DNA from 3 places in the Brevibacterium sp. K72 genome. Region 1 is predicted to be linked to each of the others. Evidence: predicted binding sites of a transcription regulator. Region 1 holds the regulator's gene; each other region holds the start of a gene.

Evidence for each region. The regulator LexA, encoded in region 1, represses DNA repair genes until DNA is damaged. The targets are predictions, from matches to a motif close to TCGAACANNTGTTCGA.
Region 2: the regulator LexA is predicted to act here: its motif matches at 4,024-4,039, upstream of ACQ1RG_RS10485 (HNH endonuclease signature motif containing protein).
Region 3: the regulator LexA is predicted to act here: its motif matches at 3,434-3,449, upstream of ACQ1RG_RS07330 (HNH endonuclease signature motif containing protein).

The regions. Positions count from the first base shown of each region.
Region 1 covers NZ_CP191582.1:3,390,168-3,398,218, forward strand. Annotated here, with positions in the region: gene ACQ1RG_RS15260 (SseB family protein) at 1-640, opposite strand, end outside; gene priA (bifunctional 1-(5-phosphoribosyl)-5-((5-phosphoribosylamino)methylideneamino)imidazole-4-carboxamide isomerase/phosphoribosylanthranilate isomerase PriA) at 646-1,374, opposite strand; gene hisH (imidazole glycerol phosphate synthase subunit HisH) at 1,461-2,114, opposite strand; gene ACQ1RG_RS15275 (hypothetical protein) at 2,111-2,713, opposite strand; gene hisB (imidazoleglycerol-phosphate dehydratase HisB) at 2,710-3,306, opposite strand; gene ACQ1RG_RS15285 (histidinol-phosphate transaminase) at 3,414-4,547, opposite strand; gene ACQ1RG_RS15290 (LysM peptidoglycan-binding domain-containing protein) at 4,557-4,880, opposite strand; gene lexA (transcriptional repressor LexA) at 5,123-5,878, shown strand; gene ACQ1RG_RS15300 (hypothetical protein) at 6,264-6,506, opposite strand; gene ACQ1RG_RS15305 (ATP-dependent DNA helicase) at 6,538-8,051, opposite strand, start outside.
Region 2 covers NZ_CP191582.1:2,345,750-2,353,800, reverse strand. Annotated here, with positions in the region: gene ACQ1RG_RS10490 (hydrolase) at 4-981, shown strand; gene ACQ1RG_RS10485 (HNH endonuclease signature motif containing protein) at 1,064-3,931, opposite strand; gene ACQ1RG_RS10480 (purine-cytosine permease family protein) at 4,669-6,018, opposite strand; gene ACQ1RG_RS10475 (YybH family protein) at 6,015-6,644, opposite strand; gene ACQ1RG_RS10470 (acetyl-CoA hydrolase/transferase family protein) at 6,844-8,051, opposite strand, start outside.
Region 3 covers NZ_CP191582.1:1,669,663-1,677,713, forward strand. Annotated here, with positions in the region: gene ACQ1RG_RS07325 (ABC transporter ATP-binding protein) at 1-994, shown strand, start outside; gene ACQ1RG_RS07330 (HNH endonuclease signature motif containing protein) at 1,076-3,337, opposite strand; gene ACQ1RG_RS07335 (hypothetical protein) at 3,668-4,180, opposite strand; gene ACQ1RG_RS07340 (GNAT family N-acetyltransferase) at 4,206-4,928, opposite strand; gene ACQ1RG_RS07345 (FAD-dependent monooxygenase) at 5,170-7,104, opposite strand; gene ACQ1RG_RS07350 (GntR family transcriptional regulator) at 7,281-7,961, shown strand.

The DNA.
Region 1 (8,051 bases):
CCGTGACGCCGAGGCGGATGCCGAGTTCCGGTCCCTCGACATGGACGCGCGCGCTGCCGGGGCTGAGGCTGATCCGGGCGAGCCAGGGGAACCGTCCGGCCAGGGCCACGGCCGCCTCGGCGACGGTGGGATCGGCCCACGCGGGAGTCCACGGTCGACCCTGGGCAAAGGCGAAGAGGGCGGGGCGGCGGAGGAGGAACGACCGGTCGGTGCCGGGGTCGAGGACGACGAGCTGGGAGTCGGCCTCGATAGCCCCGAGCGCCAGGCGTTCGGACTCGATGGGCACCGGCCTCGCCTCGGGATGCCACGCCGTCAGCGGTGGGATCGCGGAGAATCCGGGTGTGCATTCGCGTCCGTCCTCGGCCTGGAGGCGGACCATCGCCATGTCCGAGGAGTTGTCGACCATGAGGCCGTTCTCCCCGACGCCGTGGTCGACGGCGATCGGGACGATCGGGGCATAGAGGCGGACGCCGGCCAGGGCGGCGACGACGCCCTGGTGGGCAGCCGGGTCGAGCGGTGACTCCGCGGCCGTTTCGAGCGCGGCCAGGAGGGGCGCATCGGCCTCTCCGGTGTCACCGGAGAACGGGTTGGGCGCGAGGTTCCGGCCCTCCCAGGGCTGGCCGGCGGAATCGGTGGGCATCGGGTTCAGCGTCCCGCGACGTCGAGCGCCTCTTCGAGGGTGAACTTGCCCGCGTAGAGCGCCTTGCCGACGATCGCGGAGTCGACCCCTGCGGGCACGAGAGCGCGGAGACTGCGGAGGTCGTCGAGGCTCGAGACCCCACCAGAGGCGGTGATGGGCTTGTCGGTGCGCGTCGTCAGGGATTCGAGGAGCTCGAGGTTGGGTCCCTGGAGGGTGCCGTCCTTGCGGACGTCGGTGACGACGTAGCGGGCGCAGTTCGCGGCTTCGAGACCGGCGAGGACCTCGAAGAGGTCTCCCCCGTCCTTCGTCCAACCCCTGGCCGAGAGCGTCTGGCCGCGGACGTCGAGGCCGACGGCGATCTGGTCGCCGAAGCGGGCGATCATCTCCGCCGTCCACTCCGGGTTCTCGAGCGCGGCGGTGCCGATGTTGACGCGCTCGGCCCCGGTGTCGAGTGCCCGTTCGAGGCTTTCGGTGTCGCGGATCCCCCCGGAGATCTCGACCTTGATGTCGACGGCCTTGACGACCTGGTTGAGGAGGTCGGAGTTCGATCCGCGTCCGAACGCGGCGTCGAGGTCGACGAGGTGGATCCACTCGGCTCCGCGCTCCTCGAAGTCGTGGGCGGCGTCGATGGGCGATCCGTAGTCGGTCTCGGTGCCGGCTTCGCCCTGGACGAGGCGGACGGCCTTGCCGTCGGCGACGTCGACGGCGGGAAGGAGGACGAGCTTGTCAGTCATGGTGGCCTTTCTTCTGTCGCGCATGCGCTGCGACGGGGTCGACGGGTGCGGGGATCGGCTCGAGGGGCGCTGGGGCCTGACGGCTGCTAGCGGCTGTCAGGTGAGCGGCCTCCGTCAGAGACGCGGTCATCGTCGGGGAACGAGGCGATCCAGTTGCGCAGCAGGGCGGCACCCGCCTGAGCGGACTTCTCCGGGTGGAACTGCGCTGCCCACGTGGTCCCGTCCTCGACGGCGGCGATGAACTCCGAACCGTGGCGGGCGGTCGTCACAAGCGTTCCCGCGGGGTGATCGGTCGCCGCGTACGAGTGGACGAAGTAGAACTTCTCGTCCTCGATGCCAGAGAACATCCGCGACCCTTCGGCTGCAGTGATGTCCGACCATCCCATATGCGGGACGACGGGAGCATCGAGCGCGGTGACCTCGCCGGGCCACAGACCGATGCCCGCCGTCTCGACACCGTGTTCACGACCCTGCGAGAAGAACACCTGGAGGCCGACGCAGATGCCGAGCAGCGGCCGTCCCTCCTCGTGGCGGGCTCTGATGAGGTCGAGCGCATCGACCCCTTCGAGCCCGGCCATGACGGCGGAGAACGCGCCGACGCCGGGAACGAGGAGCCCGTCTGCGGCCTCGATGTCAGCGTGGTCGGCAGTCAGTCTCACCTCGGCGCCGGCGGCCTCAGCTGCGCGGACGGCAGAGCGGACGTTGCCTGCTCCGTAGTCGAGAACGGCGATCGTCGTCATCGTGACCGGCCTCCGGACAGGACTCGGGAGATCCGCCAGAGGGCGAATCCGAGGACGACGACACCGAGAACGGCGACGCCCCACGCCACACCGTTGCCGCTGAGCCCGAAGCTCACGCCGAAGGCGAGGACGATGCCGGCGAGGACGGCGACGATGATCCACAGCAGCGCTGTCCGTGCCAGCGCCGCCCGGCCCGGTGTCATCGTCGCGGCACTCGCCTGGAGCTTCGACATCGACGAGGTGGGGATGTTGCCTTCGACCTGGTCGGCCGTCGTCGTCTCGAGCAGGAGCTGTTCGACGACGTCGGGAAGGTTGCGCAGGGCGAGCCCGGCCGGCACATCGGATTCGCGGGCACCGTTGCGGTAATGGCCGGCGTCGATCTGCTCGTCGCTGCGGACGAGGAGGAGGACCTCATGCTTGCCGGCGAGCTTCGAGATCGCCGCGGCCGCCTCGTTGCCGGCTGCGACTCCGGTGTCGGCGAGGACGATGCCGGTGAAGTCGCCGACGGGCACGATCGTGCCGGTGATGTTCGAGAGCACGCAGGCGGCGGCGAGCTGGTCGGGAACCCCGAACGGGGTGACGACGACGGTGGTGCTCATAGGACTCCCTTGGTGCTCGGGACCGCGGTGGTGCGGCCATCGGGTTCGACGGCTTCGCGCAGGGCCCGGGCGAACGCTTTGAACTGGGCTTCGACGATGTGGTGGGGGTCGCGGCCGCGGATGAGGTCGAGGTGGACGGTCAGCCCCGCGTGCAGCGCGATCGATTCGAGGGCGTGCGAGGTCATCGACCCGGTGAAGTGTCCGCCGATGAGGTGGTACTGCTGCCCTTCGGGTTCTCCCTCGTGGACGAAGTAGGGGCGGCCCGAGATGTCGACGACGCATCGGGCCAGCGATTCGTCGAGCGGAACGAACGCGGAACCGTAGCGGCGGATGCCGGCTTTGTCCCCGAGCGCCTCGGCGAGGGTCTGGCCGATGACGATCGCGGTGTCCTCGACGGTGTGGTGGACGTCAATGTGGGTGTCGCCCTTGGCAGTGACGTCGAGGTCGATGAGCGAGTGCTTCGCGAGCGCCGTGAGCATGTGGTCGAAGAACGGCACGGTCGTCGCGATGTCCGCCTTGCCGGTTCCGTCGAGATCGAGGGCGACGGACACGGTCGATTCCGATGTCGACCGCTCGCGCTGGGCCTGCCTCATAGTGAGCCTTTCGTCGTGTGCCGCGCCGTCATGTGCGGCGCGGATGCTGCGCTTCCCATTGTCCCAGGGTCACCGCCCGGCTGAGAACCGGGGCGACCTGCGGCGACTCAGTGGGCGCTGAGCAGGGTGGAGGGATCGTCAGCGACGATATCGTTCATCGCGGCGAGGAACGCGGTCGTCTCAGCTTCTGTCCCGGCATTGACTCGGGCATGGTGCGGGATGCCGATGTCGCGGATGAGGATCCCCCGGTCGAGCAGCTTCTGCCACAGTTCGGCCGGTTTCGCGATGCCTCCGAAGAGGACGAAGTTCGAATCACTCGGATGGACGGTGAAGCCGAGTTCGGCCAGACGGGCCGAGATCGCGTTCCGGGAGTCGATGAGCCGGTCGACGTTGCCGAGGAGGAGATCGGCGTGCTCGAGCGCTGTGCACGCGAGCACCTGGGTGACGTCGGAGAGGTGGTAGGGCAGGCGGACGAGGCGGAGGGTGTCGATGAGTTCGGGGGCGGCGATCGCGTAACCGAGCCGCAGACCCGCGCATGCGAACGCCTTGCTCATCGTCCGGGAGACGACGAGACGAGGGCGGCCTGCCAACAGGGTCATCGCCGAAGGCAGCGCCGGGCGGGAGAACTCGGCGTACGCCTCGTCGACGATGACGATGCCCGAGCAGTTCTCGTACGCGGCTTCGATGACGTCGAGGCCGAGCGAGGTGCCCGTCGGGTTGTTCGGGGTGCAGAGGAAGACGATGTCCGGGTCGACGCGGGAGACTTCGGCGGCGACCGCCTCGGCGGTGAGTCCGTAGTCGTCGTCGCGCTCGGCATGGATCCATTCGGCACCGGTGCCCGTCGTGATGAGCGGGTGCATCGAATAGCTCGGGGTGAAGCCGAGTGCGGTGCGTCCGGGACCGCCGAAGGCCTGGACGATGTGGGAGAGGACCTCATTCGAGCCGTTGGCGGCCCAGATCATCTCAGGATGCAGCTCGACGGCCGTGCCCGCGCGCTCGTTGACACCAGTCAGATAGTCGACGAGGTGCTCGCGCAGTGCCGTGAACTCACGGTCCGGGTAGCGGTTGAGTCCGGCCAGATGAGTGTCGACGGCCGTGCGCATCGCCTCGACGACGACGTCCGGAATCGGATAGGCGTTCTCGTTGACGTTGAGCTGGACCGGCACGTCGAGGTGCGGGGCGCCGTAGGGCTCACGCCCGACGAGGTCGGAGCGGACTGGCAGAGACTCGATGTTTCCCACACAGCGATTTTAGCGCTGGGGAACGTCGAGGCTCTGGCCGGGGTGGACGACGGGCGAGGACAGGTGGTTGAGCTCGACGATGTCGGCGACGACGTCACGGGTGTCGCGGTCGAGGCCGAGGTTCGAGGCCACCGTCCACAGCGACTCGCCCTCGCCGACGACGACGGAGTCCGCGGCGACGCCGATGACCTCGTCACCGCCGACCGCCTCGGCGGTGAACGTCTGGGTCGAGAAGAAGAGCGTGCCGCCGACGATCGCGAGGGCGCACACGGCGGTGCGGAGCAGACGCACGGCACGGCGGCCGCGGTTGGTCAGATGCAGTTCCTGATTCATCACAGACATCGCATTTACCTCTTTCTTCGTACTATTCCACCCGCAATGGGTAGAACGTCTGTTCTATTCAACACATCATTCGAACAAATGTCCAGTCCATCTCGAACATTTATGAGACAATGAGGGAGAACCAGCGTTGTTGATCGATCTCGAACAACCATCCCAGGCGGCACTGACACGAGGTCTCTCGAGGCGGTTCAACCGGTGGGAAACGGCGGGATTAGAACGAAGGGGAAAGAGCAATGGTGCAGAGCAAACGAGGCAGAGGCAGGCCGCGCAACGAGGATGTTGCCAGCGAGATCGCCGCGGCCCGCAGCGAAGAGGACGAGGTCGAGATCCCTGACGGTCCGACCGGGGCCGGGGACTTCCGTCTCTCCCCCCGACAGCGGCTCGTCCTCGAGACGATCGAGCGCGCCGTCGTCACCAACGGCTATCCGCCGAGCATGCGCGAGATCGGCGAGGCGGCGGGTCTCGCCTCGCTCTCGAGTGTGGCCCATCAGCTCTCCCAGCTCGAGCGGCTCGGCTACGTCCGCCGCGACCCCAAGCGCCCGCGGGCGATCGAGGTCGTCAATCCCTTCGAGGAGGAGGAGGCCGAGCGCGCGAAGTACGAGGAGCTCGCGAACAACACTGTCCAGGTCCCCGTCGTCGGCCGCATCGCCGCCGGTGGTCCGATCCTCGCCGAGCAGGAGGTCGACGACGTCTTCTCCCTGCCCACGCAGGTCGTCGGCTCCGGTGAGATGTTCCTCCTCAAGGTCGTCGGCGATTCGATGATCGAAGCCGCGATCTGCCACGACGACTGGGTCGTCGTGCGCAAGCAGCACACCGCTGACAACGGGCAGATCGTCGCCGCCCTCCTCGACGGCGAAGCGACGGTGAAGACCCTCAAGCGCAAGGCCGGGCGCCAGTGGCTGCTGCCGCAGAACAAGGACTACGACCCCATCGACGGTACGTACGCCCAGATCATGGGCCTCGTCGTCGCCGTCATCCGCCGGCTCTGAGGTTGGGTTCCTCGCGGGCCTCTGCGGGTGGGCTCGCCCCTCGCCGAGGCGGCTGACCGGAAACGCGAATGCCCACGACCGTTGGTGGTCGTGGGCATTCGGCGTGTCTGGGGCGCCTCGGCGGTCGGGGCAAGGGTGTCTGGGGCGAGTCGGCATGCTCCGGCAGGCGGGTGACGGCTGGCGTGCGTGTCGCCGCAGGCCTCGCGCTCTGCCGACCGGCACCTCGAGCGACAAATCATCCCCGTGCAAGCAGCGGATTTAGCGCTACGGGTGCGGGGTGTGAAACTGTGCGGAGGTTTTGCCGCTAAGGGGAGGTTTTACCGCCGAGGGGAGGTTGTGCCACTGCGGGGATGAATGGCCGCCTCGGGGCTGACACGAACCGCCCCTATATGCCCGTCATGGAGTCGGCAGTCGAATAGCCCTCCGTCCACTCCCCGTCATGGAACAATGCGACCAGGGTGAACACCATGGCGAGACCGCCCAGAACGAAGAGCACGATCGGCCAGACGTTGAGATATGTGGCACCCATGAGCAAGCCGATTCCCCCTCCGGCGAGAAGGACGACACCCGAGAGGAAGCACGGCAGCCAGTATTTCCGATAGGGCTTCTTCTTCCGCTTGCGAGCCATGGCGCGAACTTTACCACCCGGCCCCGCGCCGTCACTTCTTCGCGGCGTCCTCGTCCTTCGTCGCGGCCAGGCGCCCGAGTGCTGTGCGCACGACCGCCGGATCCGTCGTCGGCCACATCTGCGGCATCGAACTGACGAGGTAGCCGGCATAGCGGGCCGAGCGCAGACGCGAGTCGAGGACCGCGACGACGCCCTTGTCCCCGGTCGACCGGATGAGCCGACCGGCACCCTGCGCCAGACGCAGCGCGGCATGCGTCGCGCTCACCGCCATGAACCCGTTGACCCCGCGCCGGTCGGCGTCCCGGGCCCGCGCCTGCATGAGAGGGTCGTCCGGGCGCGGGAAGGGGATCCGGTCGATGATGACGAGCCGGTTCGTCCGGCCCGGCACGTCGACGCCCTGCCAGAGGGACATCGTCCCGAACAGGCACGCCTCGTCGTCGGCGGCGAACCGGGAGACGAGCGACGGCAGACCGTCGTCGCCCTGGAGGAGGATCGGCAGATCGAGCCGGTCCCGCAGGTGCTCGGCCGCGGCATTCGCAGCCGCGCGGGACGAGAAGAGTCCGAGCGCCCCGCCCTTCGAGGCTGTGACGAGGGCTTCGAGTTCGGCCAGCGCTTCCTCGCTCAGCCCGCTGCGACCGGGTTTGGGCAGGTGGGAGGCGACGTAGATGATGCCCTGCCGGCCGTAGTCGAACGGCGATCCGGCGTCGAGGCCGTCCCACCTCGGCGAGTCGGGGCCGACGAGACCGAGCGAGGCGGCGACGGCGTCGAAGTTCCCGCCGAGCGACAAGGTCGCCGAGGTGGCGACGACGGTTGACTCTTCGAAGATCCCGTGCCGCATCGTCCCGGCCACGCTCAGGGGCGCGACGACGAGGTTCGTCGTCTCCCGCTCGCGGAAGGTGCTGCGGCTCAGCCACACGACGTCGTTCTTGCCGGGGTCGCAGAAGCGTTCGGCGAGTTCGAAGATCTCCTGGCACCGGGCCTTCGCCATCTGCCGGCCGGCGTCCGCGTCCTCGCTGCGTCCGCCGATGTCGTTGATGATCTGCCGGGCGGAGTCGCGGATCTGCGTGAGCGCGAGGGCGAGGGGTTCGGGCAAAGAGAGCATGAGCCCTTCGCTCACCCCGGCGGTGGCGCGTTCGAAGGCCGCCGAGGCGGTGTCGAGCATCGCGGTCACGCCGTCCTCGACCGTGGTGTGCTTGCGCACCGCCGAGGTGGCCGCCGAGAGCATGCCCGTGTTGATCTGGCCGGACAGGGCATTGGTCACCCGGTCCTTGAGCTCGTGTGCCTCGTCGATGATGATGACGTCGTGTTCGGGCAGGACGGCGTTCTCCCCGAACGCGTCGATCGCGAGCAGGGCATGGTTGGTGACGACGATGTCCGCCTCGGCGGCGGCGTTGCGGGCCTGTTCAGCGAAGCATTCGGTGAAGAGCGGACAGTTCGAGCCGAGGCAGTCGAAGGCGTTGACGGAGACCTGCGCCCACGCTTTGTCGCTGACGCCGGGGATGAGGTCGTCCCGGTCTCCGGTCTCCGTGGTCTTCTCCCACGTGC
Region 2 (8,051 bases), 1.0 Mb from region 1:
ACGATGACGACTCCCCCGAACAGCGCCAACGGCAGCAGAGCCGACCGCTCCTTTCGTCGAGACGATGCCAGGAGACCTCGCAGCGGTGAGGGGCGCCGTCACAGCGATGCCGGGAGCCGACAGGACGGAGTCAGCGGCCATTCCGGAGGCGACAACCACCGCCTCGCTGATGTCCTGATCTGCCGCAACTGTGGCGTGGAGACCGGCCCCACTCCCCCGCCGATATGCCCGATCTGCGATGACGAACGGCAATGGGTGCCATCATCGGGTCAGGAATGGGTGAGCCGATCGCACCTCGCGGACGAGGGCCACAGGGTTGTCATCGAGGAGCGCGAACCGGGGCTTCATGCTCTGCGGATCGAGCCCCGTTTGGGCATCGGCCAGACGTGCTATCTGGCTGCGACCGACCACGGCAATTTGCTCTTCGACGTTCCGCCCTTCATCGACGACGAGGCGGTCTCCGCGATTCGGGAACTCGGTGGGATCGCCGCGATCGCACCGAGTCATCCGCACATGTTCGGCATGCAGCTGGCGTGGAGTGCGGCGTTCGACGATGCCCCGGTCTATGTCTGCGAGGCAGATTCGGAGTGGGTACAGCGGCATGGCCCGGCGATGACCTACTTCGACGCCGATGCCACTCCCCTCCCGGAGATCCTGCTGCGCAGAGTCGGCGGTCATTTCCCCGGCAGCGCAATCGCATTGTGGCCCGGTCACGACGGCCACGGAGTGATGCTCAGCGGCGATTCGATCGGCCCAGTCGCGCGATCGGGGTGGGTGACATTCATGCGGAGCTTCCCCAACTACCTTCCGCTCTCCGGCGCGGTCGTCAGGAGGATCGCCGCCTCGGTGGCCGATCTCGACTTCGACAGGATGTACGGCAACTTCGGGCAGACCATCCCGGCCGGCGCTTACGATGCAGTGCAGTCATCGGCGGACCGGTATGCCAGGTGGGTCTCCGGGGAGTTCGATCATCTGACGTGAGTGTCGATGAACTGAGGTGAGGTCGCGGCCGTGTACCCGAAACGGTTCCCGAGATGTGTGAGAGAACCGGTCCCCCGAGGTATCAGAACGGCGGCGGGTCGTCTTCGTCGTGGTCCCATTGCACGCAGGCCGCCGTCCATGCTCGCGAGCTTTCCCAGAACGGGTCGAGCGGCTCCGTCCACTCGTCTCCGGCCTCGTCCCTCCGCCGCCAGATGGAGTATGCCGATTCCCGTTTCCCAGGCATCAGTCTCTTCATCGTCACCGGATCCGATCCGGGCGGCAGGCACGCCTGGTGAGTGACGTTCGGCCAGTCGAGGCAGTCCGACAGCCTCTTCCGTCGTCGAACTTCGATCGATCGCGCGATGCACTCTGCAAGGAGCCGGTCACGCTCCGCCGCCTCTTCAGCACGACGGATCGCGTCATCCCGCTCACGCACGGCGTCCTCATCAGGTGGGACTTCGACCGTGTCCTTGGCTGGTGGAATCAGATGTTCGGGAATCGTTACTTCGCCGGGGCTGAGGCCGCACAGTTCACTGAACTCCAATGCGTGGGCGACATCGATCGGCTGGTCTGGTGCCCGGGATCGGGTTGTGACTCCGTGTCGGAACTCGTATTCGACGGTTCCCGTGTCGAGCATGCGCACGCGGAACCGGTCGGCCGTCTTGATGGCGTGGTGGCGTTTGCACAGTGGGTGGAGGTTGCCGAACCTCGTCAGCCCGCCTTTGAGCGGATCGAGGTGGAAGAACGGAATGATGTGATCGATCTCCGAGGTGACCGCTTTGCGAGTGCACCCGGGAACGGAGCAGACTGCCCATTTGGAGATGAGTGTCCTGCGGACGTTGTTCGGAATCCGGTACGTCGTCGCTTTCGCATCAAGTGGAGTGCCGGTGGCGGGATCGGTGAGGATCCTCGTCATCGTCGAGCTGTAGCCGGCGATACGTCGAGCGGTCTCAGCCGGAATCGGCGATCCTTCGGGGAGAACGCCCGGAAGATCCGACTCACCGCAGACGGTGAGGAACGGAACGGTGACGACCACGCCGGCCTGCCAGTAGAGCCACCAGTGATGCGTGGGCATCGCGATGACGACCCTGCTGTCGATGATCCGCGAACCGTTGAGCGGGGAGGCTGAGAATGCGCTCCCCCACCGTGAGTCGTCAGTTCCGACCGCATCCCCAGCGACGCCAGATGCGGCGGCGCGGAGGCTCCCATCGCCTCCGGCGCCGATGGCGGCCACCTGCCCGTCGTGCATGACGATGGCTCCGTCGGAGTCGATGTCGAAGAGCAGATTTCCCTCGTCATCGAGGAGCGGCTCTTCGCGTTCGGTTTGCACCCCGGTGACCGGATCGATCGATCGCACTCGGATGCAGAGTCTGGGCTGAGGCCGGGACAGGATGTCGTACTCGAGAGCCTGGATCGAACGCTCATCGGCGATCTCCACACCAGGTGGCAGGTCGAATGCAGCCCCACGACGTGCTCGCACTGCCCGCGCCATTGCTTCGACTCGTCGGTAGCAGGCGTAGAGCTCATCCGTGGGACCGATGAGTGACAGGCACGCCGATCCGTTCTTGTAAGTCTGGAAGTCGACGCGGCGGCGTTCGGCGGCCGTCTTCGACCGGTCCTCGGCCGGCTGGAGCACTGTGATGAATTTGCGCAGCGCCGTGCGCAGCCGGTCGCAGGTCACGTCTGCGCGTCGTTCGGCGAGATGTTCGTCGATCCGGGGAAGATACCTGAAGGCTACGGTTCGGCAGAGGTCGGCAGCCGCCTGGACATGAGCCATGGTGAACTCGCCTGCCCGGACGCGGTCAGCGAAACGCGGCAGTCCGTGGATGATCGTCATCGCGATGCCCAAGTGACGGTAGGTCTTGGCGATAGACAGGCCAAGGATCGAGGCGGTCTCAGCGACATCCTCGGCGGGCACGTTGTCGCTGATCCAGACCGACATGTCCGTGTCGAGGCCGAAGTCCGGGAAGTCGAGGCGATCACTGTCGGTCTGGGCTTCACCGTCGCTCTCGCATTCGGCGTCCGCGTCAGTGCCCGCCGATGCTCCAGGACTATCCGATTCTCGACCATCCTGCATCTCACAGGCTGCGCTCGCGATCGTCTCCGTCTGCATCGATGCGAGCAGCGACCACTGTGCGCTGAAGTCGGCATCAAATGAGAGCAACTCGGTCGGCGACTGACGGATGATGACAAGCTCGGTGGATGCCGCAGGCGGGGAGGCCTTACCTGTACACACCAGACATTCGGGGTCCGCGCAGGGGCCGAAAGGGTCACGGCGAGAATCAGGCGGGGCAGGTACAGGGGGACGGCCCGACGACATAGTGGAGCGGTCCGAGGACGCTCTAACACTGTCCGACGAGGAAGCAGCGCCGTCCGATGAGGAGGCTAAGCGGTTCGACGACAAGGTGAACGTCGACACAGTGTCGACAGTCGAATTGAGAAGGTCACCTGTAGCAGGCTCGCACTGGGAATCGCGTGGGGAGGTACAGTTGCCCACGCCGTCGATACAGTCGCCGTCAGCACCCTGATCGATAACTGCAGGTCCGACAATGCCCTCGTCAACGCTGCCGTCTTCCTGACCGCTATCCTCATTGTCACTCTCGCCGCGGCCGTCACGCTCGAGACTGCGCGCGACAGAGGCGGCGATGGTCGCGATCCGGAACGGCGAGTCGCCGTCGGGAACGGCATTGCCCCACGCACGGACAGCTCGTTCAAGGGTGAGGCCGGCGGTCGCTTCGAGGACCTTGAGCTGCACCTGGTCTGATTCCGCTGAGATCACAGCGAGCGCACTCGAGCTCGAATCGAGGCGGACGGTCGTCTGAGAACGGGTGTGCGAGCCGTGCTCCGCGCCCTCGTCACCACCGGCAGGTCCGCTGCCGAGACGGGCATCACGAGGTGAGGCCGCTGCGCTGTTCGCAGACTGCCCGTTTCCTGACGGGATGCCTTTCACGGTGGTTCACCTGCCTCGGACGCCTTTGTCGAGAAGTGCTGATCGCATCGAACTTCCTAGTACGTCAATACTAACTGATTCGAACAGACAATGTGAATACCTGATTGAAAAATACTCTCAAGTATTTTCAGTCCATCCGATCCCTGCTGCTGTTCCATGTCACCCATTGTTGCAGTCGGCACTGACATAAGATCGAGCATCGCAGTTTCAGCACGCACCGCCGTGATCCGGCACTGCCGGGTCACTGAAGTTCACGGCTGCCTGGACGCACCGCCCCAGCACTGCGTCACTGCACCGCCCCAGCACTGTCCCACTGCTGGGGTTCTGGGCCACATCACCGAACAGCGCCCCACTGCCGGGAACCACGGTCACCGAAGCTCAGGGCTGCCGGGGCACCGCTCCAGCGCCGCCTCCCTACCCCGCTGCAGCACCGCCTCACTCCCGGGGTCGAAAGCTCCCGGGGTCGAGGGCGGCCGAGTACAGGGCTACCGGGATCCGCCTCCACCCGACTGATGCTCCAGCGGCAGCAACGGCCATCGCCGACCCACGGAACCCCACCTCGGCCATCGCCGGCCGACGAACCCCCACCTCGGCCATCGCCGGCCGACGAACCCCCACCTCCACACATTGTCCGCCCACGAACCCCTACCTCGGCGCATCACCCACCAGCGGAACTCCACCGCCGCACGTCCACCCGCCCAAGGAACCCCACCCCGCGGACGGGCACACGCCGAATGTCAGCGGTCGGCCGCCTCGGCGAAACGGGAACGCGTCGACCACGACAGCCCGAGATAGAGGAGGAACGAGATGACGAAGGACGGGATCGTCGCTCCCAGCGGACTCGGCCACACATAGGTGAGAAGGTAGGAGGCGAGCGCTCCGATGATCCACACGATGACGGCTGCCCAGTTGATTCCGCGGACGTAGGAGTAGATCCCGCCATCGTCGCGGAGGATGTCGCTCGTGTAGACGCCGCGCTTGATGATGTAGTGGTCGGCGATGAGGATCGCGAACACGGGGACGAAGAACGCGCCGATCATCGTGAGGAAGTCGGTGTACTGGTCGAGCAGCGCGAGCCACGTCGATCCGACGATCGAGATCAGTCCGAGGACGAGGGCGACGGGCAGGAAGCGCAACCGCGACCCGCTCTTCGCGCCGAGCACGGAGTTGACCATGCCGTAGACGACCATCGTGTTCGTCGCCATCACAGAGAGGAAGATGACGATCGCGAGCGGCCAGCCGAAGCGGTCGGCGAGTGCGGTGGGGTCGAAGGGCTCGGCGGTGCCTCCATCGAGGATGATGAAGCTGAACGCCGTGAGCCCGAGCAGCATCGCGAGCACGGTCGAGGTGATGTAGCCGAGGCCGGAACCGACGATCCCGGCCCTCTGACTGCCGGCGAGCCGGTTGAGGTCGCCGGAGAGCACCGTCCACGAGATCGCCGTGGCGATGACGATGTCGAGTGCGAGCACGGGGGTGAATCCGAGGCTCTCATCTGCGGGGATGGAGACGTATTCACTGGGCGCGTGGCCGATGAAGGCCGTGGCGAAGACGTAGGCCATGACGAGGAGGATGAGGAGGGCGAACCACGGCTCGGCCTTCTCGATCCCCTCGTGACCGAGGATCGCGAGCCCGACGACGAGCGCCTGACAGAGGACGGAGAAGAGGATGGGGTTCGAGAATCCCGTCGTCTGCTCGACGACGTAGTTGACGCTGATGCCGGCAAGCATCGCCTGCACCCAGCTCCATCCCATGAGGATGACGACGTTCGCCGCGACCGGCAGGTAGCTGCCAGTAGGGCCGAACGCTCCCCTGGTGATCGCCATCGTCGCCAGTCCCGTACGCGTGCCGATGTTGCCGACGAGGACGAGCACGACAGTCCCCGTCACCGTCCCCGCGACGATGACGACGATCGCGGTCCCGTAGTCGATGCCGGGGACGAAGAGCGTGCCCGTGAGCATCGTCGTGACCACGAGGTTCGCCGCCAGCCAGATCATGAACATCCGACCCGTGCTCAGCCGCCCCCGCACCACCTGCGAACTGTCGGTGTCGGATCCGACCTTCTCCTCGAGTCTGCGGTACCAGTTCATCGACCGACCGCCTCGGTGCCGGGTGCGTCGCCCGACCTCGCCGAGGCTGCCCTGCCCTGGCCGTCGGAGGTGACCGAGTCAGCGGAGGCCGATCCGTCGTCGCCCGGGACCGTGGACAGGTGCTCGTGGATCGCGATGAGATGACCCTCGCCGAGGTGGCGGAAGACGATGCTCTCCCGTTCCCGATACGACTCCCGGCCGCTCCCGGTCTCGACTGTCGTATCGACGGTGTGGGAGAAGACCGCACCGCCGGGGAACGTCTGGACGAGCGGGTCGGACGAGGCGCACGAGACGACCGACCAACCGTCGGCGAGCCAGCCTTGCCACGTCTCTTCGTACTCGGCTCGGGAGTTCAGGCGGTGGTCCTCGGGGTGGAAGATGAAGGAGGCGTCCTCGGCGAAACCGGCGAAGTACGCATCGGTGTCGGTCGCTGCGAAAGCCTCGACGATTGCGACGGCCGCCTGCGTGACGGCGTCGACCGTCGGGGTGAGGGCCTCATCTGTGAGGTCGGCGGTGGTGCCCGCCGAGATTGTGGCACTCACCGAGGGGGTGGTGCTCGCCGGGGTCGCGGGATCGGAAGCAGCTCCGCGGGAAGCGGAGTCCGGCTGGTTCGACTTCTCTGTCATGGTCTTCAGGCACCCTTCTTCGGTCCGGCCTGCTCAGACACTCTAGTGACGCTCGTCCCATCCGCACTATCCATGGTGGACAGGTTTGCGGCGCAGTATTACAGAGTGGAGGGTTCCCGGTCCCCCTTCGAAGCGACTCCCGCCGAGGCGATGCCAAACACGGCGACCCCGCTCGCCCGGCATCCCCGTCCAGGCGCACTCACATGTGCCCGGTCGCCTGGAACCTCTCGTGCCACGACAGGGCCTCGCCGAGGAGGTGCGGCGTGTGCCTCCCGTGCGGGTTCGCTGCGATCGCCCGCTCGAGGTAGTCCTCGAGCCGGTCGCGGTAGTCCGGGTGGGCGCAGTTCGCGATGATTCGCCTCGCCCTGGCCACCGGGGAGATGCCGCGCAGGTCCGCGAGTCCCTGCTCGGTGACGAGGATCTGCGTGTCGTGCTCGGTGTGGTCGATGTGGCTGGCGAACGGCACGATCGAGGAGATCGCCCCGCCCTTGGCCAGCGAGTTCGAGACGAAGAAGTTGAGGTAGGAGTTCCGGGCGAAGTCCCCGGACCCGCCGATGCCGTTGATGATCGACGACCCCATGACGTGGGTCGAGTTGACGTTGCCGTAGATGTCGGCCTCGACCATCCCGTTGATCGCCACCACGCCGAGGCGGCGGACGGCTTCGGGATGGTTCGACATCTCCTGGGTGCGCAGGAGGATCCGTCCCTTGTACGCCTCGATGTTCGCGTTGAAGTCCGCCGCCCGCTCGGCCGAGAGCGAGAACGCCGTCGCCGAGACCGAGGTGAGCTTGCCGGAGTCGATGAGATCGAGCATCCCGTCCTGGATCACTTCGGTGTAGGCGCGCATCCCCTCGAACTCGCTGTCGGCGAGATCGGCCATGACGGCGTTGGCGACATTGCCGACCCCCGACTGCAGCGGCAGCAGGGAGGGCGGCAGACGGTCGGCGCGGATCTCATGGCGGAGGAAGTCGACGAGGTGGGCGGCGATCGCCTTCGAGTCCTCGTCGACGGGCTTGAACGGGAGGTTCCGGTCCGGGCTGTGCGTCTCGACGACGGCGACGACCTTGGCCGGGTCGACCCGCAGATACGGATCGCCGATGCGCTGCATGGGCTCGAGCAGCTGGATCGGCAGGCGCTCGGGCGGTCGCCTCGTGCCGTAGTAGACGTCGTGGAATCCCTCATACGCACGCGGGTGCCACGAGTTGACCTCGAGGATGACCTTGTCGGCGAGGTCGAGCCACGTCTTCGAGTTGCCCACAGAGCTGCCGGGCACGAGCAGACCGCCGGGCAGGATCGCTGCGACCTCGACGACGGCGACGTCGAGGTTGCCGTAGAAGCCGAACCACGCCTGCTGCGCGGAATGGCTGAGGTGGGTGTCGATGTACTCGGTCTTCCCGTCGTTGATCG
Region 3 (8,051 bases), 1.7 Mb from region 1:
GGTGACGACGGCGGCGCTCGTCTTCCACCGTCTGTTCAACCCGATCGGGGCGCTCGTCGGCCTCTTCGACCAGGTGCAGTCCGCCGGTGCGTCCCTGACCCGGATGGTCGGTGTCATCATCGAAGCCGAATCCTCGCCGAGGCGGGAAGCCGGGGTCGATCGTGCTGCCGGTGGCGCGGACGGCCTCAGTGTCTCCTCGGGCTCTTCGGTCCGACCCGGCCCGACACTCGTGCTCGAGGACCTCTGGTTCACCTATGACGAGGATCCCGCCTCGGCCCATCAGGTGGTCAGAGGAGTGAGCCTGCGCATCGAACCCGGTGAGGTCGTCGCCGTCGTCGGCACGACCGGAGCCGGGAAGTCGACGCTGGCGCGGATCGCTGCCGGCCTGTCGGCGCCGACGCGAGGTCGAGCCGAACTCGTCGTGACGGGCGGAGACCCTGCTGCTGGCGAGACATCCGAATTCCGCGTCTCCTTGGACGCGCTTTCCGAACCGGTGCTGCGCTCGCACATCGCGATGGTCGCGCAGGAGGTCCACACCTTCGCCGGGACCGTGCGCGACAATGTCGCCCTGCCGGTGCCCGGCGCCGGGGAGGATGAGATCGCCTCGGCTCTGCGGGCAGTCGGTGCGACGTGGGCGTTCGAGCTGCCCGATGGGCTCGAGACCGAGGTCGGCGACGGAGGGACACGGCTGAGCCCGGTCCAAGAGCAGTCGCTGGCACTGGCGAGGCTGGTGCTCGCCGATCCTGATTTCGCGATCCTCGATGAAGCGACTGCCGAGGCCGGGTCCGCCGGAGCCCATGTCCTCGAGCAGTCGGCCAGGGCTGCACTTGAAGGCCGCGGTGCCCTCGTCGTCGCCCATCGTCTGAGCCAGGCCGAAACGGCCGATCGGGTTCTCGTTATGGAACATGGCCACATCGCCGAAGAGGGCACGCATGCCGACCTGGTGGCGTCGGGTGGTCGGTACGCCCGTCTGTGGGAGGCGTGGTCGGGTTAGGCTGCTCGTGCGGAACACATGGACGTGTGCCGATCACGTGGAAGTGTGCAGGTCACTGTGCAGGTCTCATGGGGAAGGGAATCAGAACGGCGGTGGTCCGCCGGGATCCCAGACCCAGCGCTTCTTCCGCGGCTTCTTGTAGATGATGTTGCCCTCCGCCGGGACCCATCCGGCCGCTCCGTCTCCGCCTGCGGGCTCCGGGCATTCATCGGCGAATCGTTCGTCGCCCGGTGACGGCGGCGGTTCCTGCCCATCATCCGAGTCGATCGGATCTGTGACGATGGCCTGCATGAGGCGGGCCTGCTCGACGTCGACAGGGTTGTCCCCTGGAGAGAAGATCGCTTCCACACCGTGGGCGAACCGGTATTCGAGCACGCCGGGACAGTCCATGCGCACCGCGTATCTGCAGTCGGTCTTCGCCTGGTGGTGGAGCTTGCACATCGGGTGGAGGTTGCCGAAGACTGTCAGCCCGCCTGAGGCCGGATCATCGTGGTCGAACGGGATGATGTGGTCGACTTCCGACGTCTCTGCTCGACGCCGGCATCCGGGCACACTGCACCATTGCCATTGGGCGACGAGCGTCTGCCTCACCTGAGCGGGAATGTAATAGGACATCGCCTTCGCATCGATCGGGGTGCCGGTCGCGGGATCGGTGAGGATACGGGTCCACGTCGAGCACTGGCCGGCGATCGTCCGAGCCATCTCCGGCGGGACGGGCGAACCGTCGGAGAACGTGCCGGGCAGATCGGCGAGGCCGGCGAGCGAGATGAAGGGCACTGTGGTGATCATCTTCGACTGGCCGCCGAGCCAGAACGGCGTCGTCGGCATCGTCAGACCCAGGTAGAACGCGTATCGGCCCTGTTCGTCTGGATCGGAATCCTCGATCCGGGTCAGTTCCCCCTGCCTTGCGTCCGGAGAGCAAACGGAACCATCCGGTCCATCGTCATCCGTCGATCGAGCACCGTCATCCGTCGATCGAGCATCGCCGACCGTCCGGTTCTCCGTATCGGGACCAGTGCAGTCGACTGCGGGCGCACCGCCGACGGGTACTGCACGGTCGACAGGAATGACATTGCCGAACGAATCGGTGGCTGCTGCCTGGGCAGGAGCAGCTGTCGGTGCGTCGTTGAGACTGCCGGCCGTCGGGGCGACGGGATCACCCTCGTCGACACGGACGCCGCCGAGGCTGCTGGGGTCGATTCCGACGGATCCGACGGCAGTGCCGATCGCCTCGGCGATGTCATGGACGGTGCGGGCATTCTCCAGGTCGAGAGGGATGTCGCGGCTCGAGTTCTGCCCGGTGTCGGTGTCGTGTGCGCGGATGTGGATGCGAGCCTGCGGGATGGTGCGGGTGATGATGTCGAACATCAGGGCGTCGATGCTGCGGTCGTCGTCGATGATCGCTCCTGCGGGCATCTGGTCGGTGAACGCCGCAGTGTTGCCGTTGCGGATGGCTCTCGCGAAGGCCTCGATGCGCAGGTAGCACGCTTGAAGTTCGGCTGACGGTCCGGTGAGCGTCAGGCACGCGGTGCCGTCGGGGAAGGTGGTGATGCCGACTCGACGACGCTCATGGGCCGCCTCGGTGCGCTCCTCCTCGGGCTGGACGATCGAGACCTTGAGCGAGAGCGACTTCCTGAAGGTCTCGACCGTGATGTCGGCTCGCCGCTCTTCGAGGTAGCAGTCGATGACGGTGAGGCGCTGGAATTGGAGGTCTTGGCACATGCGGGTCGCGGCGATCGCATGCTCGATGGTGAACTCCCCGGCAAGGCAGCGGGCGTAGAACTTCGGAAGCCCGTGGACGAGGGTCATCGCCGCAGTGACGTGAGCGTAGGTCGCGGGGATCGTCGAGCCCCGGATCGCCGAGAGCTCGGCGATGTCCTCGGTATGGGAGAGGGAATGGACCCACCCGTAGATGGTCTGGGTCTCCCGGAACTTCGGGAACCCGGGGAGGGGCGCCGGGACAGTGAAATCAGGCACCGAGGTGGGGGCGGCTTCGGGATCCCCGGCAGCGGGTGAAGGAGCCGGGTCAGGGTCGACCTCGGAGACCCAGTCGGCGTCGGAGCCGTGGGTCCGGGCGTGACGGCGGGCGGTCTCGGTCAGCGATGCGTGCCGGTACGGGGATTCCGGAGAGGGGTTGAGGAGATCGAGGTGAGCGATGACATCGTGGAGGAAGAGGGATGCGGTCGTCTCCCATGCGGCCAGCTGCGCGCGATCGCAGGCGCTGTAGACGGAGAGCGCATCAGCATAGGGGGAGTCAGGATCTACGCGGAGGCGGCGAGGATCGGGAGGCTCGTCATCGGCGGCACCGCAACCGGCCCCTAGGGGGTCCGAAGGATCCTTCATCGCCGTTCACCTGCCTTTCCACGTCAGTGTGGATCGTTACCCTTAGTGTAGAACGCGTCACGAATCGTGTCAATACATTTTTCGAAACTGATCCGAACGAAAATTTGTTTGAATTCATGATGCTCAGCGAAAATCGCAGGCTGACTCTCGCGAGATCGGGCTGCGTTCGGGGCCTCGATCGGGGGCTGCGATCGGGCGCGCCGGACGTTCGGCCACGCCAGAACCGCTCGGCACGGGCGCACGAGTACGCTCGGCACGCGCGCACGAGAACGCCCTCCCACCTCGGCGAGCGAGGGGAGAGGGCGGTGGAACCGGCCGCAGGGGAGGCGGTCAGTCCTCCTGGTAGGCGTTGTCGATGGTCTCGGGCATGCCGTCGATGACGTCGACCTCTTCGACGCCGTCGTCAGCGAGGGCGTCGACGTCGAGGTCGTCGCCGCTGAGTTCGGCGACCTCGGAGTCGTCGTCGCCGTAGGAGACCATCTCGTCGCCGTCGCGATTGCCCTGCTCTGCGGCGGTGATCGGGTCGGTGTCGAGGTCGCCGTCGAGCGCGGGGGCGTCCTGTTCGTCGTCCCAACCCGCATCGTCGATGAGCGCATCGTCGGCACCTTCGATGCCGGTGCCCTCGGGACCTTCGGCGCCGGGTTCGATGTAGGGCTCGTCCTCTTCTTCGGAGTCGGCTTCGAAGTCGGGATCCTCGGCGTCGGCCTCGGCCGCGTCCGCGGTCTCTTCGAGTCCGTCGAGGTCGACGCCGGTGGGCTCGGCGTTGTCCTCTTCCGTCTCCTCCGCATCGAATTCGTCGTCCTGCGTGAGGAAGTCGGCGTCGTCGGTGGGATTCTCGCTCATGATCGCTCCTTGAATCGGGTCGGTTTCACCTCATTGTCGCACTGTTCCCCGCACGTGCACATGGGTGCTCTCGCCGGTCGCAGCGGTCGGCGCGATGGCAAACCATCGGCAGTGTGGGTTGCCGTTCGCAGCGGCCCGGGCTGCCGTTCGCGGTCGCTCGGCTGACTTTCCCCCGTCCGCGATTGTCTGGGCTGACTCCCACTGTCCGCTGCGGCCTGGGCCGTCGTCCGCGCTGGCTGGGCTGCCGTCCGCGATTGCCCGGGCCGTCGTCCGCGCGGCCTGGGCTGTCGTCCGTGTGAGCCCGGCTCGTCGAACAGCGCAGCCGCATGAGTCCCGCGTTCGTCGGTGCGAAGCCGCACGCGTCGAAATAGAACTCGCGGAGGTGATCGTCGAAGTCGACGTGGAGCCACTCGCAGCCGGCCGCGGTCGAGTGCTCGCGCGCGATCTCGATGAGTCGGCGTCCGATGCCTCGGCGACGGGCGCGCACGGCGACCGCTGTGTCCTCGATGAACGCGTGGACGCCGCCGTCCCAGATGATATTGACGAAGCCGACGAGCCCGACGGCGTCGCGGGCCGTCACCCAGCCGAGGCTGAGCGCCTCGAGGTGGGTGAGCCAGTCGTCGTCGAGGACCCGGTGCTCGAACGCCTCGGCGTGGAGGATGTTGATCTCGTCGTTGGTCACCTCGCCGCGCCACTCGAAGGCGAGAGACCGATCTGTGACAGGGGCAGAGCCGTCAGGAGTGGTCATTGCATGGGCCCTTCTCGATCGGTGCGTTCATGAGCGCATGCTAGCGCCACTGCGCGAAGTCCGGGACAGCGTTGAGCGAAGTCCGGGATTGTGCAGCGCAGATCGCGGCACTGCGCAGCACACGTCCGCGAACCCCGGCGAGTCAGCATCGGCATGATTCCCGCGGCATGCGGCGAGCCCCGCGAGGATCCGCGGGGCTCGCCGTCGGTGGCAGTGAGGCTGGTTCAGGCGCTCAGCCCACTCACACCACCGCCCGGTCTGATTCGATCGTCGCCCGCTCCGGCGCGTCGGTCGCCCGCTCCGATGCGGCGGCTGCCTGGTTCGGTGCAGCGGCAGCGCCGCTCCGCGCGGCCGACGTGTTCTGCGCGGCCGACCCGCTCTGCGCGGCCGACTGCGGTGAGGCGAGGATCGCATCGAAGACGCGGTTGAGCTCGTCGGCGGCGTCGGCCACGGAATCGATCGACCGGTAGGCGACGTAGCGGTCCGGGCGCACGATGACGACGCCCTCCGAGCTGATCCCGCGGTTCTTCATCCATGCCATCCGCACATCGACGTAGTCGCTGCCTTCGAGCCCGACGGTATGAGCCCTGATCCGCAGGCCGCGGTCAGCGGCGATCTGCTCGGCGGCGGCGACCCAGTCGTGACCGTCTTCGCCGGCAAGGACGAGGAAGTGTCCGCCGTCGACGAGACTGCTGAGGGCGAAGCGCTCGTTCGACTTCTCGACGAAGGCATGGGGGAGCGGATGACCCGGTTTCGTCGACGGTTCGTAGAGTCGGACCGCGTCGATGGGCACATAGTCGGGAGAGCCGTCCGATACGACTGCGGTGGAATCGTAGCGGTACCCGAACTCGACGTTGTGGTGGCGGAACTCCATGGTCTGCGTGCCGATCGCGCGGTTGAGCGCGTGGCGCTTCTCTGCGGCGTTGGGCTTCGAGTCGTCCCAGATGGGTTCGAGCTCCGCCCAGTTCTCAGCCGCGGAGGCCTCCGGAGAGAGGTTGAGGGCTCGGTCGATCGTGAAGTGATTCATCGCCGAGGCGACCGCAGCGTTGACGTTGTCCTGATCGACCGGCTTGCGTTCGGCTTCGTAGGAGTCGAGCAGTGCATCGCCGGCTCTGCCCTCGAGCACGAGAGCGAGCTTCCATGCGAGGTTATAGCCGTCGTGGATCGCAGAGTTGAGTCCGAGGCCTCCGGTCGGCGGGTGCCGGTGGGCTGCGTCCCCGATGATGAAGACGTCCCCGGCGCGGAACCTCTCCGCGACGACGCCTTCCATGATCCACGGTGACACCTTGTGGATCTCGAGCGCCGAGCGATCGACGCCGAGCACCGTGCAGAGGCGGGCGATGACCTGGTCGTCCGTGAGCGCCTCGGCATCATGGGTCGCATAGTCGAGGTGGACGACCCACTCCTCGGACTTCGTGCCCCAGTGCTCCGGGCCCATGGCCACGAGGACTCCTGAGGACCATGATCCCCCGAACTCAGGGTTGACGAGCCAGCGGATGAGCACATCGTCGTCGAGGGCCCATTCCGAGAGGTCGGCGGAGAAGTGGACCGAGACCATCATCATCAGGTCCGTCGGTCCGGTCATCCCGACTCCGAGGGCCGGACCCACCGTGCGGCCCCGGTCCGCGGCGATCGCATACCGGGCGCGCACCGTGTATTCGGAGCCGGAGTCCTTGTCGAGCACTGTCGCGAGGACTCCCTCGTCGAGGAGCTCGACAGCGGTGACCTCGTGATTGAACCGAACGCCGTCGGGACGTCGGTGCAGTCTGCGCGCGTGGTCGAGGAGCAGAGGCTCGAGTCGGATCTGCGGAAGGTTGCATGTGCGCTTCGCACTCGCCGCGATGTAGTCGGGGTCGGTGTAGCCGCCTCCCCAGACCTCGAGGTGGCCGAGGCGACGACCGGAGTATTCGTGATCGCCGACGAGACCGGCGTACCACCCAGTGCTCTTCATGTTCTCCGCTGGGGTGCTGCGCTCCTCGATCGCCGGCGCCACCCCGAGCTCCTCGAAGATCTCCATCGTGCGCTGATTGAGCACGTGGGCCTTCGGCAGCTTCGACGTGTAGGGGAGTGAACTCACCAGGAGGTGATCGACTCCGAGTTTCGACAGGTTCATCGACGCGGACAGTCCTGCGCCTCCGCCTCCGATGATGAGCACGGGTACTTCGATGTCAGCCATGGTGCCTCCTTGCATCCTGGCGCCGGTGCTTCTGTGGCACCGACGGTGGTCCGACGGGAGCGACGAAGTGGACCGCCGCGTGACCTCCACGGTATGAGCTGAATCACTATATTGCAATAGAAAAAAGATATTTTGGCAGGGTCTCGTCGAAATACGCATATGTCTATACTGGCGACATGGCTGCATCTCGGGTCGGAAGCACTCTGTCCGCCGAAGCGTATGACCGTCTGCGGGCGGAGCTTCTGCGGGGATGCTTCACGCCCGGCTCCAAGCTGCGCATCGGCGAGATCGCCGACCGGTTCTCCGTCAGCCCGTCCGTGCTTCGTGAGGCGATGACGAGACTGGCTCAGGACGGACTGCTCAGCGCCAGCCCCCAGCGAGGGTTCTCGGTTCCCGAGCTCACTGCGGGTCTGCTCGAAGATCTCACGCGTGCGCGCCGGATCATCGAAGCCGCCGCGCTGCGGGAGTCGATCGCCGACGGCGATCTGGCGTGGGAGTCCCTGGTGCTGGCGGCCCATCACACGCTTGAGAAGACGCGCTTCACCGACGAGGGCGGGCACATCACCGGGGAGTGGGATCGCGCTCACAGGGCGTTTCATGCCGCCATCCTCGCCGGTGGACGGAGTGAGACCCTGGCGAAGGTCGCGACGGATCTGCGTGCCCGCTCCGAACTCTTCGTCCATTGGTCCCGCGAGCTCGTCGCCGATGAGACCCGCGACGTGCCCGAGGAGCATCGGCGGATCGCCGAGCTCTCGGTCGCCCGTGATGTCGCCGGCGCTGTGGAGGCGCTCGAATGCCATATCCAGCGGTCCGCCGACGTGCTCATCGCGAGTGCGGGCTCTCAGATCAGCGCGTGACCGTTCCACTGGGGGCGTGATCGATCCACCGGGGGAGTGCCCTGATTATGCCCGTGAACGTTCTGCCGGCGAATGCGAAGAACCCCGCGG